DNA from 2 places in the Streptomyces sp. NBC_00385 genome. Region 2 is predicted to be linked to the other one. Evidence: predicted binding sites of a transcription regulator. Region 2 holds the regulator's gene; the other holds the start of a gene.
The links. Region 2 encodes HspR, which represses chaperone genes until heat shock. Its sites were predicted from a motif close to TTGAGNNNNNNNNNCTCAA; they were not measured.

Region 1: a site for HspR is predicted at 5,247-5,265, ahead of lon (endopeptidase La). Genes of this name have one in related genera too.

Annotation. Positions count from the first base shown of each region.
Region 1 is NZ_CP107951.1:2,557,473-2,565,618, reverse strand. It holds gene OG959_RS11025 (multifunctional oxoglutarate decarboxylase/oxoglutarate dehydrogenase thiamine pyrophosphate-binding subunit/dihydrolipoyllysine-residue succinyltransferase subunit) at 1-478, opposite strand, end outside; gene OG959_RS11020 (HAMP domain-containing sensor histidine kinase) at 736-1,812, opposite strand; gene OG959_RS11015 (response regulator transcription factor) at 1,809-2,546, opposite strand; gene OG959_RS11010 (spermidine synthase) at 2,778-3,473, opposite strand; partial or broken gene OG959_RS11005 (nucleotidyltransferase domain-containing protein) at 3,627-4,444, opposite strand; gene OG959_RS11000 (cysteine hydrolase family protein) at 4,441-5,040, opposite strand; gene lon (endopeptidase La) at 5,288-7,708, shown strand; gene OG959_RS10990 (polysaccharide deacetylase family protein) at 7,809-8,146, opposite strand, start outside.
Region 2 is NZ_CP107951.1:4,499,269-4,507,414, forward strand. It holds gene dnaK (molecular chaperone DnaK) at 1-1,203, shown strand, start outside; gene grpE (nucleotide exchange factor GrpE) at 1,200-1,865, shown strand; gene dnaJ (molecular chaperone DnaJ) at 1,935-3,122, shown strand; gene OG959_RS20085 (heat shock protein transcriptional repressor HspR) at 3,124-3,570, shown strand; gene OG959_RS20090 (helix-turn-helix transcriptional regulator) at 3,639-4,649, opposite strand; gene OG959_RS20095 (helix-turn-helix transcriptional regulator) at 4,646-5,626, opposite strand; gene OG959_RS20100 (helix-turn-helix transcriptional regulator) at 5,815-6,825, opposite strand; gene OG959_RS20105 (hypothetical protein) at 6,909-7,166, shown strand; gene OG959_RS20110 ((2Fe-2S)-binding protein) at 7,168-7,488, shown strand; gene OG959_RS20115 (hypothetical protein) at 7,684-8,146, shown strand, end outside.

The DNA of each region.
Region 1 (8,146 bases), 1.9 Mb from region 2:
AGGGGCCGCGCAACGTCACGTACTCCGGACCGGCCGGGGCCTCGGTGGCCGGGGCGGCGGGAGCCTTCGCGGCCGGAGCCGGTGCGGCCTTCGCCGGTGCGGCCTTCACCGGAGCCGCCGGGGCGGCAGGTGCGGGTGCGGCCGGCGCGGGCGCCGGAGCGACGGGTGCGGCCGGCGCCTTGGCCGCGGGTGCGGCAGGCGCGGCCGGAGCCGGTGCGGTGGCGGCCGGAGCCGCGGGCACCGCAGCCCCCGCGGCTGCGGCGCCGGGAACGGGCTTGTCCGCCGTGCCGGACGTACCCGGCTTGTAGTCGGCGAAGAAGTCCCACCAGGCGCGATCGACCGAATTGGGATCCTGGAGGTACTGCTGGTAGATCTCGTCGACGAGCCACTCATTGGGGCCAAAAGCGGCAGCCGGGTTCGTACCCGGGCTGGCTTGGTCGGTGGAGATGCTCGAGTTACTGGGGGACTGAGACGACACGGCGGCAACCGCCCTCTTCCGCTTCACAAGGTGATGGACAGCGGAAATCAAGGCTACGCCTCCCCGGCCGTTCCATGCAGGCCGGGCCGGTCTTCGTCGTGCAAGTCACATCGAAAGTCGGGTTTCGGGGCAGGAAATGGCGGGAAACAAGCTTGGTTCCGCTTCGCTCCGGGTACGCGAGACCGCAGTTACGGCCCCTTGGACCGTACCCCTTGAACAGAACACGTAGAACGTGCCCTTCCGGTTCGAACCCTATGTCAACCTCGTGGCTGATGGATCCCCGGAAGAGTGACGCGGATGCGGCAGCCGCGAGCCGATTCGGCCACACCGATCCGGCCGCCGTGCAGATCCACCGCCCAGCGGGCGATCGCCAGGCCCAGGCCCGTACCGCCGTCGCTTCCCGGACCGTGCGGAGAGGGCTCCTCGCCCCGGTTGAACCGCTCGAAGACCCGGTGGCGCTCGGACTCGGGGATGCCGGGGCCCTCGTCCACGACCTCCAGATGCAGCGACTCGGGCTGCCCGCCGCGCCGGGCGCGTACGGTGACCCGGCCGTGCGGCGGGCTGTGCTTCACGGCGTTGTCGATCAGGTTGGCCACCACCTGGTGGAGTCGCTCGGCGTCCGCGTGCGCGGTCAGCTCCGGTGGCGACACGTCCAGGTGCAGATGCACGTCCGTACGGGAGTGGTTGCCGGAACCCGAGGACAGTCGGCGGTGCGCGGCGGCGAGGTTCGCCTCCTTGAGGACCCCCGACAGATAGGGCCACACCTCGAAGCGGCCGGCCTTCAGCGTGACGACGCCGTTGTCCAGCCGGGACAGGTCCAGCAGCGTCTCCACGAGCCTGCCGAGCCGTTCCGTCTGTTTCAGGGCGGTGCGCATCGTCTCCGGATCGGCCGCGGACACCCCGTCCACGACGTTCTCCAGCACGGCTCTCAGCGCCGCGATGGGCGTGCGCAGCTCATGTGAGACATTCGCCACCAGCTCCTTGCGGTGCCGGTCCACGGCCGCCAGGTCGTCGGCCATCAGGTTGATCGTCTGCGCCAGGTCGCCGAGCTCGTCGCGCCGGTCGGCGCCGCTCACCCGTCTGGTGTAGTCGCCGTGCGAGATCGACCGGGCGACGGCCCTCATCTCGTCCAGCGGCGCGGTCAGACCGTGCGCCACGAACTGGGTGATCAGCAGGGTCGCGATCACGGAGAACACCGTGATGAACCGCAGCTCCGTGCGCGTCCGCATGGCCACCATGATCAGCCCGGTCGTGATGAACACCGAGACCACGACCAGGGTGCCCAGCTTGGCCTTGATCGAGAACGGCCGAAGCCCCGGTCCGGGCGCGGTCATGGCGCGGGGGTCTCCAACGCGTAACCGACACCGTGCACGGTACGGATCCGCTCCGCGCCGATCTTCCGCCGCAGCGCCTTGATGTGGCTGTCGACGGTACGGGTGCCCGAGGCGTCCGCCCAGTCCCAGACCTCCGCCAGAAGCTGCTCCCGCGAGAGCACCGCGCGCGGGGTGTTGGCCAGGCAGACCAGCAGGTCGAACTCGGTCGGCGTCAGGTGCACGTCATCGGCACGGACCCGTACCCGGCGCTGCGCGTGGTCGATCTCCAGCTCGCCGAGCCGCAGTATCCCGCTGCGGGGCGTCACGGCGGCCAGTGCGGCCCGCTCGACCCGGCGCAGCAGGACATGGACCCGGGCCGCCAGCTCACGCATGGAGAACGGCTTGGTCATGTAGTCGTCCGCGCCGACGCCGAGGCCGACGAGCATGTCGGTCTCGTCGTCGCGGGCGGTCAGCATCAGTACCGGCACCGGGCGCTGGGCCTGCACGCGCCGGCAGACCTCCAGGCCGTCGAAGCCGGGAAGCATGATGTCGAGCACCATCAGATCCGGCTGCCAGGCCTCGGCCGCGTCCACGGCCGCGGGGCCGTCGAGTGCGGTCTGCACCAGGAAGCCCTCGGCCCGCAGCCGGGCGGCAATGGCATCGACGATCGTCGCGTCGTCCTCGACCACCAGCACGCGGCGCTGCGCGCCCGGGGTGGCCGCGACACCTGTGTGGGTGGTGTGTGTTTGTTCCATCGCCCCGCCCCTGCCCGTTCTCACGGAGGCCATTCCCCCGGACGTACGGTCTTCGCTCGTGAATTTCGTGGGTGATCCCGCTATCGGTCAGCAGCGTAAAGGCAGCGGAGGGCTCCCGGCTACGCAGGGTGCAAGCCCGCGGGGGCGGGCCGGGGGAACAGCGGAGGCGGAGTGTCGCGCTTGTGGCGCTTGGCCCCCGGGCGTCCGGGGGCCCGCATACCCGGCGGGGGGTTATCGGGCTGCTCGAATTGCGAGATGGACCACGTCGGGCACACCTCGGGCAACGCCTACTTCTTCCGTCCTTACCCCACGGAATCCGGCATTCCGCAAGGCTTGTTCGAACTCCTCGGACGGCTGTGCGGACCACACCGCGAGCACGCCTCCCGGTGTGAGCCGCGCGTGGCAGCCGGCGAGCCCGGCGGGGGAGTACAGATTTCCGTTGTCGTCGGTGACGGTCCAGTCCGGCCCGTTGTCGATGTCCAGACACAGCGCGTCGTAACGGTCCGTAGTCGTACGGAGGTGGGCGACGAGGTCCGTCGTCAGGACCACGGTCCGCGGATCGGCCAGCGCCGCCCCCGAGATCCCGGCCAGCGGCCCGTCCCGGTGCCAGTCGACGATGGCCTGCTCCCGCTCGGCCACCGCGATCCGCCCCCACCTCGGCTCGGCGGCGGCCCGGGCGAGCGAGAACCCGACGCCGAGCCCGCCGATGAGCACCGCCGGGGCGGTCCGGCCGGCGGGCAGCGCGTCGAGCGCGGCGTCGACCAGCAGCCGCTCGGAGCGCCCGTCCGAGGTGTCCATCAGGAAGCACCCGTTGGCGATGATCTCGAAGTCGTCGCCCCGCCTGCGCAGGACGACCTCCCCGTACGGTCCCTCGCGGCGGTCCAGGATGACGGGGGCGAGGGCGTCGGGGCCGAAGGTGAGGGGCATGGCGATGGTCTCCGGTGGATGGCGGTCGCTGTTCCCGCCATCCTGGCGCCTGCCGCGACGGCCGGGCCAGCGGTTTCCCCGAACGAGGACGGGTCGAGCCGCGTTCCCGGGAAGTGCTCCTGCTTACGCACGCGGATGCGGACGCGGGCCCGGTCAGGGGCGTGGCGCCGTCTCGCCGTGCACCGCGATGTGCTCGGCCGCCAGCCAGGGCGCGAGGGCGTCGACGAGCAGGGACAGGACGGCAGGGTCGGCGGTCGGGGTGCGGCCCGTGCGCGCGGCCGGCCGCATCTGTTCGGCCCGTTCGGGAAGGTGCGGGTGGTAGCGGGCGAACAGCTCGGCCGACTCGGCCAGGTCACTGGTCCAGCCGCCCACTGCGGCATGACCAGCGTGAACCCGGTACGTACGACCCGACGGGCCGCCACCCGGCTCGAGGCGCGTCGCGCGGCGTCCGTGGTCGCCCCGGCGGCCCGCTCGCGCCAGCGCGGGAGTGCCAGGCCCAGGCCCCCGTTGGTCTCGCGGGCCAGCAGCGAGGTCGGCCGGTAGCGCGGCAGCCGGGCGGCGAGGTCGTCGCCGAGCAGCGGAGTGCACAGGCACGCGACGAAGAAGCCCATGTCATGGCGTTCGAGTGTGCCGAGCAGCGTGTCCGCGTCGAAGAGAAGGATGCCGACGCCGTCGATCTCGTCGAACGCCGCGTCCAGGGCGGTCTCGACGGCGTCGGCGTCGGCGCGGTCCGGTCCGGTGGGCCCGTCGCGCAGGGCGAGCAGCAGGTCCAGGTCGGAGACCCCGGGTGTGGCCGTGCCGCGCGGGATGCTGCCGTACACGTAGGCGCTGTCCAGCCGGGCGGGACCGAAGGCCTCGGAGATCCGGGAACGGGCCGCGGCCACGACCGGCGCGAGTGCGGGCCGCACCCGGCCGAGTGAGCCCTCGCGCGCGATCGTGCCGTCCCGGTTCAGCCCTCGGTCCTCGTTCATGACGGCACTCTGCCCCGTGGGAGCGGCCGCGGCGCCGTGAACGTCACCTCCGCGGCCCGCGCCGTGACGTGGGCGTCCGCACTGATCGCCCAGGCCGCGACCCGCGAGACCACGGCGGCCGGGACCGCCTCGCTGATGCCGGGGGCGGCCGGGATGTCCTGCGTGGCGTGCGCGTCGTGGGGGAGGACGACCCGGTAGCCCAGGGCCAGCGCCGTGCGGGCCGTCGCCTGGACGCACATCTCCGACATCACGCCGCAGACGGTGACCGCCCCGACGCCGGCCGCGCTCAGGACGGAGCCCAGCGACGTCTCCGCGAAGCCGTCGTCCCGCGTCTTGCGGATCACGAACTCGGTGGGGCCCGGCCGGACCGGCAGGTGGAGCGCCCAGCCGGGGGTGTGCGGCTCGTCGCCGGAGCCGGGGGCGCCGTCGTTCTGCAGATGCACGACGAGCGCACCGCTCCGGCGTGCGCGGGCGATCAGGTCCGCCGTCCGCTCCAGCAGTCCGGCCGCGCCGGGCACGGCCCGGTCGCCGGTCACCCCGGCCTTCTGGATGTCGACGACGAGCAGGGCCTGGGAAGGAAGGGCGGCATCGGGCATGGGGGCATCCTGTCCGGCGGCATCTTCGTGTTCCACGGGATTTCGTGCGGCCTCGGGTCCGCGGGCGGAGGGACTGAGGCGTCCGGATCCGCGGGCGGAGGGACTAAGGCGTCCGGATCCGGCGTTGGACCAGGGCATGACGCGGCAGTCGTACGTGATCGCTCACAGCGAACGCGCTCCCGGGAACATTGAGCGGCTCAGGAGCATTGAGTCTGCATAACTCAACTTGACTGCCGAAGGGGAGATCATGGCTACTGAGTCCAATGCGGTCACACCGCTCACGCTGCCTGTGCTGCCGCTCGACGACGAGGTCGTGCTGCCCGGAATGGTGGTACCTCTCGACCTGTCCGAAAGCGAGGTCCGGGCCGCGGTGGAGGCCGCGCAGGCCGCAGCCCGCGAGGGTGGCGGCAAGCCCGAGGTGCTGCTCGTTCCGCGCATCGACGGGGCCTACACCGGGATCGGTGTCATCGGGACCGTCGAGCAGGTCGGACGGCTCTCGGACGGCGACCCGGGTGCCCTCATCCGCGGTCGTGGGCGCGTACGGATCGGGGCCGGGACCAGCGGGCCCGGTGCCGCGCTCTGGGTGGAGGGGACCCGGGTCGACGGTTCCGTCCCCGAACCGCTCCCCGGAGCCGTCGCCGAACTGGTCAGGGAGTACAAGGCCCTCGCCACCAGCTGGCTGAAGACCCGCGGCGCCTGGCAGGTCGTGGACCGGGTCCAGCAGATCGAGGACGTCTCCGCGCTCGCCGACAACTCCGGATACTCCCCCTTCCTGACCACCGCCCAGAAGGTGCAGCTCCTGGAGACCGCCGACCCGGTCGCCCGGCTGAGGCTCGCCGTCCAGTGGCTCGGCGAACACCTCGCCGAGCAGGACGTGGCCGAGTCCATCGCCAAGGACGTCCAGGAGGGCGTCGACAAGCAGCAGCGCGAGTTCCTGCTGCGGCGCCAGCTCGACGCCGTACGCAAGGAGCTCTCCGAGCTCAACGGGGATCCGGAGGACGAGTCCGACGACTACCGGGCACGCGTGGAGGCCGCAGACCTTCCCGAGCACGTCCGCGAGGCCGCGCTCAAGGAGGTCGACAAGCTGGAACGTGCCTCCGACCAGAGCCCCGAGGGCCCCTGGATCAGGACCTGGCTCGACACCGTCCTCGAACTCCCGTGGACCGAGCGGACCGAGGACGCGTACGACATCAAGGGCGCCCGGGAGATCCTCGACGCCGAACACGCGGGCCTGCAGGACGTGAAGGAGCGCATCACCGAATACCTCGCGGTGCGCAAGCGCCGCGCCGACCGCGGGCTGGGCGTGGTCGGAGGCCGGCGCGGCGGTGCGGTGCTGGCCCTCGTCGGGCCGCCCGGGGTCGGAAAGACCTCGCTCGGCCAGTCCGTGGCGCACGCCATGGGGCGCAAGTTCGTCCGCGTCGCCCTCGGTGGTGTCCGGGACGAGGCGGAGATCCGGGGCCACCGGCGTACGTACGTCGGCGCGCTGCCCGGCCGCATCGTCCGCGCCATCAAGGAGGCCGGCTCGATGAACCCGGTCGTCCTGCTCGACGAGATCGACAAGGTCGGCTCCGACTTCCGGGGCGACCCCGCCGCGGCCCTCCTCGAAGTGCTCGACCCGGCCCAGAACCACACCTTCCGCGACCACTACCTGGAGGTGGAACTCGACCTCAGCGACGTCGTCTTCCTGGCCACGGCCAATGTGCTGGAAGCCATCCCGGAGGCGCTGCTCGACCGGATGGAACTGGTCAGGCTCGACGGCTACACCGAGGACGAGAAGGTCGTCATCGCCCGCGACCACCTGCTCCCGCGCCAGCTGGAGCGGGCCGGCCTGGAACAGGACGAGGTCGCTCTCGACGAGTCGGCGCTGCGGAAGCTGGCCGGCGAGTACACGAGGGAGGCCGGGGTCCGGAACCTGGAGCGGGCCGTCGCCCGGCTGCTCCGCAAGGTCGCGGCCCAGCACGAGCTCGGCGGCCGGGAACTGCCGTTCACGGTGACCGACGAGGAGCTGCGCGGGCTCATCGGCCGGCCGCACCACGTTCCCGAGTCCGCCCAGGACCCGGCCGAGCGCCGTACCGCGGTGCCCGGCGTGGCCACCGGGCTCGCGGTGACCGGAGCCGGGGGTGACGTGCTCTTCGTGGAGGCGTCGCTCGCCGACCCGGAGACCGGGGCGTCCGGCCTGACCCTCACCGGTCAGCTCGGCGACGTCATGAAGGAGTCCGCGCAGATCGCGCTGAGCTTCCTGCGCTCGCACGGCGCGGAGCTCGAACTGCCGGTCGCCGACCTCAAGGACCGGGGCGTGCACATCCACTTCCCGGCGGGCGCGGTCCCCAAGGACGGCCCGAGCGCGGGCATCACCCTGACGACCGCGCTGGCCTCGCTGCTCTCCGGACGGCTGGTCCGTACGGATGTGGCGATGACCGGTGAGGTGTCGCTGACCGGACGCGTCCTGCCGATCGGCGGCCTGAAGCAGAAGCTGCTCGCCGCCCACCGTGCGGGCATCACCACCGTGGTGATCCCGCAGCGCAACGAGGCCGACCTGGACGATGTCCCCGCCGAGGTGCTCGACACGCTGGAGGTCCACCCGGTCACGGACGTCCGCCAGGTCCTGGAGATCGCCCTCGCCCCGGCCTCGGCCCCGGCTGAGCGGAGGATCCCGGCCGCGGCGTGAGTGTCACGGCGTGACGGACGTGGCACCACGGACACGGCCGGTACGGGCGGCCCGTCCCCCCTCGCGGGGAGGCGGGCCGTTCCGCGTGGGCAACGGTGACTCAGGGGCGGTAGATGGTGCCCGGGACCGGCTCGGCCGGGGCCATCAGTTCGGGGACGGTGACGAAGGTGTAGCCGCGCTTCTTCAGTTCCTCGATGATGCCGGGCACCGCGGGCACCGTGCCCTTGTAGATGTCGTGCAGCAGGATGATGCCGTCCTTGGTCGCCTGGTCGAGGATCCGCTTCTTGATGAGCGCGGAGTCCGTCGTCGAGTAGTCCTTGGCGGTGGCGTTCCACAGGATCTGGGAGAGCCCGAGGTCCTTGCTGATCCCGGAGACCGTGTCGTCGGTGCGGCCCTGCGGCGGACGCATCAGCCGGGGCTTCTTGCCGGTGATGGCCT
Region 2 (8,146 bases):
GTGGACCTGTCCAAGGACAAGATGGCTCTCCAGCGTCTCCGCGAGGCCGCGGAGAAGGCGAAGATCGAGCTGTCGTCCTCGACGGAGACCTCGATCAACCTGCCGTACATCACGGCGTCGGCCGAGGGCCCGCTGCACCTGGACGAGAAGCTCACGCGCTCGCAGTTCCAGCAGCTCACCGCTGACCTCCTGGACCGCTGCAAGAACCCGTTCCAGAACGTCATCAAGGACGCGGGCATCCAGCTCTCCGAGATCGACCACGTCGTTCTCGTCGGTGGCTCGACCCGTATGCCGGCCGTCGCCGAGCTCGTCAAGGAGCTCACGGGCGGCCAGGACGCCAACAAGGGTGTGAACCCGGACGAGGTCGTCGCCATCGGCGCCTCGCTCCAGGCCGGTGTCCTCAAGGGCGAGGTCAAGGACGTCCTGCTCCTCGACGTCACCCCGCTGTCCCTCGGTATCGAGACCAAGGGAGGGATCATGACCAAGCTCATCGAGCGCAACACCACGATCCCGACCAAGCGTTCCGAGATCTTCACGACGGCCGAGGACAACCAGCCGTCCGTGCAGATCCAGGTCTACCAGGGCGAGCGCGAGATCGCGGCGTACAACAAGAAGCTCGGGATGTTCGAGCTGACCGGTCTGCCGCCGGCCCCGCGCGGTGTGCCGCAGATCGAGGTCGCGTTCGACATCGACGCCAACGGCATCATGCACGTCGCTGCCAAGGACCTCGGCACCGGCAAGGAGCAGAAGATGACCGTCACCGGTGGCTCCTCGCTGCCGAAGGACGAGGTCAACCGGATGCGCGAAGAGGCCGAGCAGTACGCGGACGAGGACCACCGCCGTCGCGAGGCCGCCGAGTCCCGCAACCAGGGTGAGCAGCTCGTCTACCAGACGGAGAAGTTCCTCAAGGACAACGAGGACAAGGTCCCCGGTGACGTGAAGACGGAGGTGGAGACCGCGCTCACCGAGCTGAAGGAGAAGCTCAAGGGCGAGGACACCGCCGAGATCCGCACGGCCACCGAGAAGGTTGCGGCCGTCTCCCAGAAGCTGGGCCAGGCGATGTACGCCAACGCCCAGGCCGAGGGCGGCCCGCAGGGCGACGCGCAGCCGGGTGCCGAGCAGGCGCAGGGCGACGCCCAGGACGATGTCGTCGACGCCGAGATCGTCGACGACGAGAAGGACTCCAAGGGCGGTGCGGCGTGACCGAGGAGACTCCGGGCTTCGAGGAGAAGCCCGACGTCCCCTCCGGCGCCACCCCTGACGACGCCGAGCCGAAGGCCGCCACCCCCTCTTCGGAGGAGGCGGCGGCCCCGGCCGGGGACGCGAACCAGACGGACGCGAACCGGACGACGGCACTGACCGCTCAGCTGGACCAGGTCCGCACCGCGCTCTCCGAGCGCACGGGCGACCTCCAGCGGCTCCAGGCCGAGTACCAGAACTACCGCCGCCGCGTGGAGCGGGACCGGGTCACGGTCAAGGAGATCGCCGTCGCGGGTCTCCTGTCCGAGCTCCTGCCCGTGCTCGACGACGTCGGCCGGGCCCGTGAGCACGGTGAGCTCGTGGGCGGGTTCAAGTCGGTGGCCGAATCGCTGGAGACGGTCGTCGCCAAGCTCGGACTTCAGCAGTTCGGCAAGGAGGGCGAGCCCTTCGACCCGACGATCCACGAGGCCCTGATGCACTCGTACGCGCCGGACGTCACGGAGACGACCTGCGTGGCGATCCTGCAGCCCGGGTACCGGATCGGCGAGCGCACCATCCGCCCCGCGCGGGTGGCGGTGGCCGAACCCCAGCCGGGGGCGACCCCCGCGGCCGCGAAGGAAGAGAAGGCAGACGACGAGGAGAGCGGTGGCGGCGAGGAGGTCTGACATCCCGTCCGACCACTTGGCAGCACACCACCCGGCCACCCGGCCGGGCGTCCGGAAGGAGGGACGTCGATGAGTACGAAGGACTTCGTCGAGAAGGACTACTACAAGGTTCTCGGCGTCCCGAAGGACGCCACGGACGCCGAGATCAAGAAGGCGTACCGGAAGCTCGCCCGCGAGTTCCATCCGGACGCCAACAAGGGCGACGACAAGGCGGAGGAGCGCTTCAAGGAGATCTCCGAGGCGAACGACATCCTCGGTGACACCAAGAAGCGCAAGGAGTACGACGAGGCGCGCGCCCTCTTCGGCAACGGTGGCTTCCGCGCCGGACCCGGCGGCGCCCAGGGCAACTTCAACTTCGACCTGGGGGACCTCTTCGGAGGTGCCCCGGGCGGGGGCCAGCAGGGCGGCGCCGGCGGTTTCGGCGGCGGCGGCCTGGGAGATGTCTTCGGCGGCCTCTTCAACCGGGGCGGCACCACCGGCACCCGGGTGCAGCCGCGCCGCGGTCAGGACATCGAGTCCGAGGTGACGCTCAGCTTCACCGAGGCGGTCGACGGGGCCACGGTCCCGCTGCGGATGTCCAGCCAGGCGCCCTGCAAGGCGTGCTCCGGCACCGGCGACAAGAACGGCACCCCCAGGGTCTGCCCGACCTGCGTCGGCACCGGCCAGGTCTCGCGCGGCAGCGGCGGCGGCTTCTCGCTCACCGATCCCTGCGTGGACTGCAAGGGCCGGGGCCTCATCGCCCAGGACCCCTGCGAGGTCTGCAAGGGCAGCGGCCGGGCGAAGTCCTCCCGCACCATGCAGGTCAGGATCCCGGCGGGCGTCCTCGACGGCCAGCGGATCCGGCTGCGCGGCAAGGGAGCCCCGGGCGAGCGCGGCGGACCGGCCGGCGACCTCTACGTCGTCGTCCACGTCGACGCCCACCCGGTCTTCGGCCGCAAGGGCGACAACCTCACGGTCACCGTGCCCGTCACCTTCACGGAGGCGGCGCTCGGCGGTGAGGTGAAGGTCCCCACGCTCGGCGGGCCGCCCGTCACCCTGAAGCTTCCGGCCGGTACGCCGGGCGGGCGCACCATGCGGGCCCGGGGCAAGGGCGCGGTCCGTAAGGACGGCACCCGCGGCGACCTGCTGGTCACCGTCGAGGTGACGGTCCCCACGGACCTGGGCACCGACGCCCGGGACGCGTTGGAGGCCTACCGGAAGGCGACCGCGGACCAGGACCCGCGGGCGGAGCTGTTCCAGGCAGCGAAGGGAGCTTGAGGTGGACGGCCGACGACGCAATCCGTACGAACTCACCGATGAATCCCCGGTGTACGTGATCTCGATCGCGGCCCAGCTCTCGGGCCTGCATCCGCAGACGCTGCGCCAGTACGACCGCCTCGGCCTCGTCTCGCCCGACCGTACGGCCGGACGCGGACGGCGCTACTCGGCCCGTGACATCGAGCTGCTGCGCACCGTGCAGCAGCTGTCGCAGGACGAGGGCATCAACCTGGCCGGCATCAAGCGCATCATCGAACTGGAGAACCAGGTCGCAGCGCTCCAGCAGCGCGTCGCCGAGCTCTCGGCGGCCGTGGACGGGGCGGCGGTGGCCATGCAGCAGCGCGAGGCCCAGGTGCACGCCTCGTACCGGCGCGACCTGGTGCCGTATCAGGACGTGCAGCAGACCAGCGCGTTGGTGGTCTGGCGGCCGAAGCGGCCGAAGGACTGAAGGACTGCGCTTCCGTACGGGATTCCCTGCCCGGGAAGCCCGTACGCGGAGTCTTGACGAGGAGCCCGTCACCCCGGAACGCCGGGGGTGGCGGGCTCCTCCGTCGTGCGCGGCGCCGCGGGCTCGGCGATGCCGGAGTGGACGAGGAGCGCGCCGAGGTGGGTGCGGCTGGTGGCGCCGAGGGTCTGCATGAGCTTGGAGATGTGGGCGCGGCAGGTGCGGACGCTGATGCCGAGTGTGCGGGCGACGGCCTCGTCCTGGTTTCCCTCGGTCAGGAGGCGGGCGATGCTGTGCTGGACGGCGGTGACGGGGGTGCCGGGCAGGGCGGTGGGGAGCTGCTGGGCGAAGGGGGTGGCCTGGGCCCAGAGTGTTTCGTACATCCGGGCGAGGAAGGTGACCAGCGCGGGGTGGCGGATCTCCAGGGCGACGCTGCGGTCGGGTTCGGCGGGGAGGTAGGCGACCGTGCGGTCGAAGATCATGAGGACTTCGATGGCCTGTTCCATGGTGCGGACCTGGAGGAGGCCGCTCGGCAGCTGTCCCACGTACGCCTTGAGGGCCGGGCTGTAGCGCGCGGAGTGCTGGTAGATGTGCCGCACCTGAACGCCTCGCTCCACTGTGGGCAGCGTGCCTGACAGGGCCAGTTGAAGATCCTCTCGTGACCGGGTGCTGCCGGGCTGAAGGGTGAGGATCTCGTCACGCACGTCGCGCGCTGATTCGTTGATGGACGCCTGGACTGTCGAGCGGCCCTTGAGCACGGTGATGGCGAGGTGAGGTACGCGGTGGTCGAAGGAGACCAGCGGGGCCAGGGCCTTGACCAGGTGGTCGGAGGCCCGTACCTGATCCAGGAGCCCTTGGGCGATGGGGTGCAGCAGGTGCGCGAGGGCTGCTGACGGCGGCACGGGGCGCAGAAAGCGGCTGTCGAGCGGATCGGGTACGAGGAGTGCGTTCTCGCTGAGGCAGGGCAGCGGCGTGGCGGCGGTCCGGGAGACGCGGCCGGTGGCCCATGCCTCGGAGTAGAGGCTCATCGCCGCGTCGCACACGGCGCGGTCGCTGTGCTCGTGCGGAGGCGCCACCGTCATGCCGGAGTGCGATCGGCGAATCCGGACTGGGCGAGGAGGGCACCCAGTTGGGTCCGGCTGGTGGCTTTGAAGGTCTGCATGAGTTTGGCGATGTGGGTACGGCAGGTGCGGACGCTGATGCCGAGTTTGCGGGCCACCACCTGATCGGTGTGACCCTCGACGAGGAGGCGCGCGATGCTGAGCTGGACCGCGGTGACGGCGGCGCCCGGAGGAGGCGGCTGCAGCGGTTCGGTGAGTGGGGTGGCCTCGGCCCACAGGACCTCGTACACCTGGATCAGGTATCGGACGAGCGCCGGGTGACGGATCTCCAGGGCCACGTCGCGCCTGGGGTTGGCGGGGATGAAGGCCACGGTGCGGTCGAAGATGAAGAGCCGTTCGACGGTCTGCTCGATGGTGCGGACCTGGATATGACCGGGTGGCACCTCGGCCAGATAGGTCTTGAGCTCCGGGCTGTAGCGCGCCGGGTGCTGGTATATGTGGCGCAGGGTGGCGCCGCGGTCGACCGTGGACAAGGCGCGTGCCAGCGCCTTCCTGAGTTGTTCGGCCGGGCGGCTGCTCCCCGGCTGCAGGGTGAGGATTTCCTCCTGCGCATCTTCCAGGGCGTTCTGGATGGCCGTCTCGATCAGCGGGATGCCTTCGAGGACGGTGATGGAGAGGTTGGGATCGGTGCTGGCGACAGAAGCCAGGGGAGCCAGCGAGTCCGCGAGCGCGGCGGAGAGCCTGATGCGCTCGTGAATCTCCCGTATGACGGGCTGCAGCAGGTGGGCGAGGGCCGCGGACGGCGGCACCGGCCGGATCCATTCGTCGTCCTGGGGGTCCGGGTGCACGAGTGCCAACTCGAGCAGGCACGGTGCGGGCTGCAGTGCTGACCGGGGTATTCGGCCTGCGCGGAGGGCTTCGGTGTACACCGTGACGGCCGCGTCGCACAGGTGGCGGGTCCCGTGCGCATGCACCGGTGTGTCCTCATCCCTGCCCATTCGTGCCCCCCCACTTTTGGCAGTGCATCAAGATGACGGTGGTGGAAGCGTAGCCCTGGGGCCAGTGTGGACCTGTCGGGGGAGCCGGGAACTCCCCCGGCGGATCAGAAGGGCGCGGCCACGCTTCTCCCCCGTTGCGTGGCCGCGCCTGCGGCCCGGGGGTGGGGATCTGCTGGGGCCGTTCCCGGTCAGGAGTCCTGATCAAGGATTCCTGACCGGGCTATCAGGTAGCCGAGTTGGGCGCGGCTGGTGCTGCCCAGCACGCCGGACAGCTTGGCGACGTGAGCTCGGCAGGTGCGGACGTTCATGCCGAGCCGGCGGGCTATCGAATCGTCCACATGGCCCTCGACGAGAAGTTGGGCGATGGAGCGCTGGACGCCGCTGATGCCCTTGGGAGCCGGGTTGTACGGCAGCGCGCCCAGCAGGGGCGATGCGCGATTCCAGAGCTGCTCGAACACGGTGATCAAATACTCGACCAGTCCGGGATGGCGCAGTTCGAGGGCTATCTGGTCGTCGTTGCTGGCAGGAATGAACGCTACGGTGCGGTCGAAGACGATCAGGCGCGCGATGAGTTCTTCGAGCGTCCGGATCTCCACTTTGCCCTCGGCCATGCGTTCCGCGTAGGCGAGGGTGCCCTGGCTGTGCCGGACGGTGTGCTGGTACAGGGTGCGCATCCCGACTCCCCGGTCCACCACCAGTAGTCCGCGCTCCAGGCCTTCCCGCAGGCGGTCCTCACCGCGATCTCCTCCCGGCTGGACGGTGAGGACCTCGGTGCGGCATTCAGCGGTGGCCAGGTCCAGTGCGGCGTTGATGCGATGCTTCCCCTCCAGCACGGTGATTGCATGGGTGATGGGGGGATCCTGTGCGCTGATGTCCATGAACGGTTCGAATGATTCGGCCAGTTCGAGGGACCGGCGTCGGCGTTCCTGGATTTCGCGCTCGATGGGGTGGAGTCGCTGCGCGAGTGCGGCGGATGGCGGAAGAGGGCGCAGCCAGTCGGGGTCGTCAGGATCCGGATGCAGGAGGGCGAAGTCCATCAGACAGGGGGCTGGAGCGACTTCGGCTCGGGATATGCGCCCTGAACGCAGCGCGCTGGCGTAGAGGTGTGCTCCGTCGGCGCACAGTTCGGTGATCCCGTGACGATGTGTCTCTTCTGCCTCGTTTGTTGCCATATCTACACCCCCCAGGTTCCTGAACATGCAGGAACATGATGCATCGACTCGGTGGTGTTCGTGTGCCCAGGTGAGACATCGTCTTAGGTGCGGGGGAGAAGAATCCACAAGTGAGGACGAAGCCGACTATGTATAAGCGAATGCTTCGCTCGGCGCTTGCCGTCTCATTCGTCGCGGCAATGGGCTTTGCCGTCCTGGCGAGCGGCGATGAGATCAGCTGGAGCGCCGAGGCGGCAGCCGGGCCCGGCGAGATCAGCTGGAGCGTCGAGGCTGCGAGCTCACCCGGTGAGATCAGCTGGTTTGCCCAGACGCCGAAGGCGGCTGGTGAGATCAGTTGGGCACACGTTTCCGACCGCGTGAGCGCCTGACATGACCACGCCGCCGGACGACCGGACCTTCCGGCGTGAGATGGCAACCGCCTATCGCTCAGGGTGGCATTTCATCGACCTCGTCACGGCACTCCCCCACCGTGGTGATTCGTTGATGGTCACTCTGTTCGGTGACCCGGTCGTCGTCGCCCGTGAGGACGACGGTGAACTCCGCGCCTACCGGTGCCTCCGCAAGCCGCGCGGAGCGCCGCAGCCCGTGCGGTGCGCCATCCGGTACGACATGATCTTTGTGAACCTCGCTCAGCGTGACCACCAGCTGTTCGAGCCCGAAACCATCTCCGCCACCCCCCGCAGTGCCTGAGCGATCCCCCGTCGTTCCACGTCGCTCAGACACTCCCCCACACAACGGCGCCACCGTGACCTGAACACGGTGGCGCCGTTGTGCTTCTCCCGGAGACATTCCGGTCGGAGCGGCACAGAAGGTGTCGAAATTCGCCTCTGTGTGGGTAGGGGACACGGTCCTCCATGCTCCGCCCTTCCACCACAAGGGTCATTCATGAGCGGACACAAGGTCGACAAACAGCCCGGCCGGCGCGGAGGTGACGGCGATGCCGCCTACCTCGACAAGACGTTGCTCCACCGCGAGGTGGAGGTCTCCTTCGACGACTCGGTGAACGGGAAGGCTTTTCTGGCGGTGCTGCTGAGGGCCGCCGCCGTGGCGTTCGGCGTGCTTCTCCTCTTCGGCTTCGCCGGGCTCATCACCCTGGCCGGCGATCCGCGGAGCGGCCTCGGGATCATGGGCATCGGCCTGCAGATCGCCATGATCGCCTTCGTCGCGGTCTTCCTGGCGTCGAGGATCGCCGAACCGGTCGGGGAGTGGCGGGTGCTGCTGGCCGGCCGGGCGACGCACGCCGAATCCGCGTACGCCGAGATCGCGAGGGTCGTGCAGGAGCGCCGGCTGCCGGTGGTGCCGGTGTTCCGCCGTATCCGCGGCGGGGGCGAGCACTCCCGGGTGACCC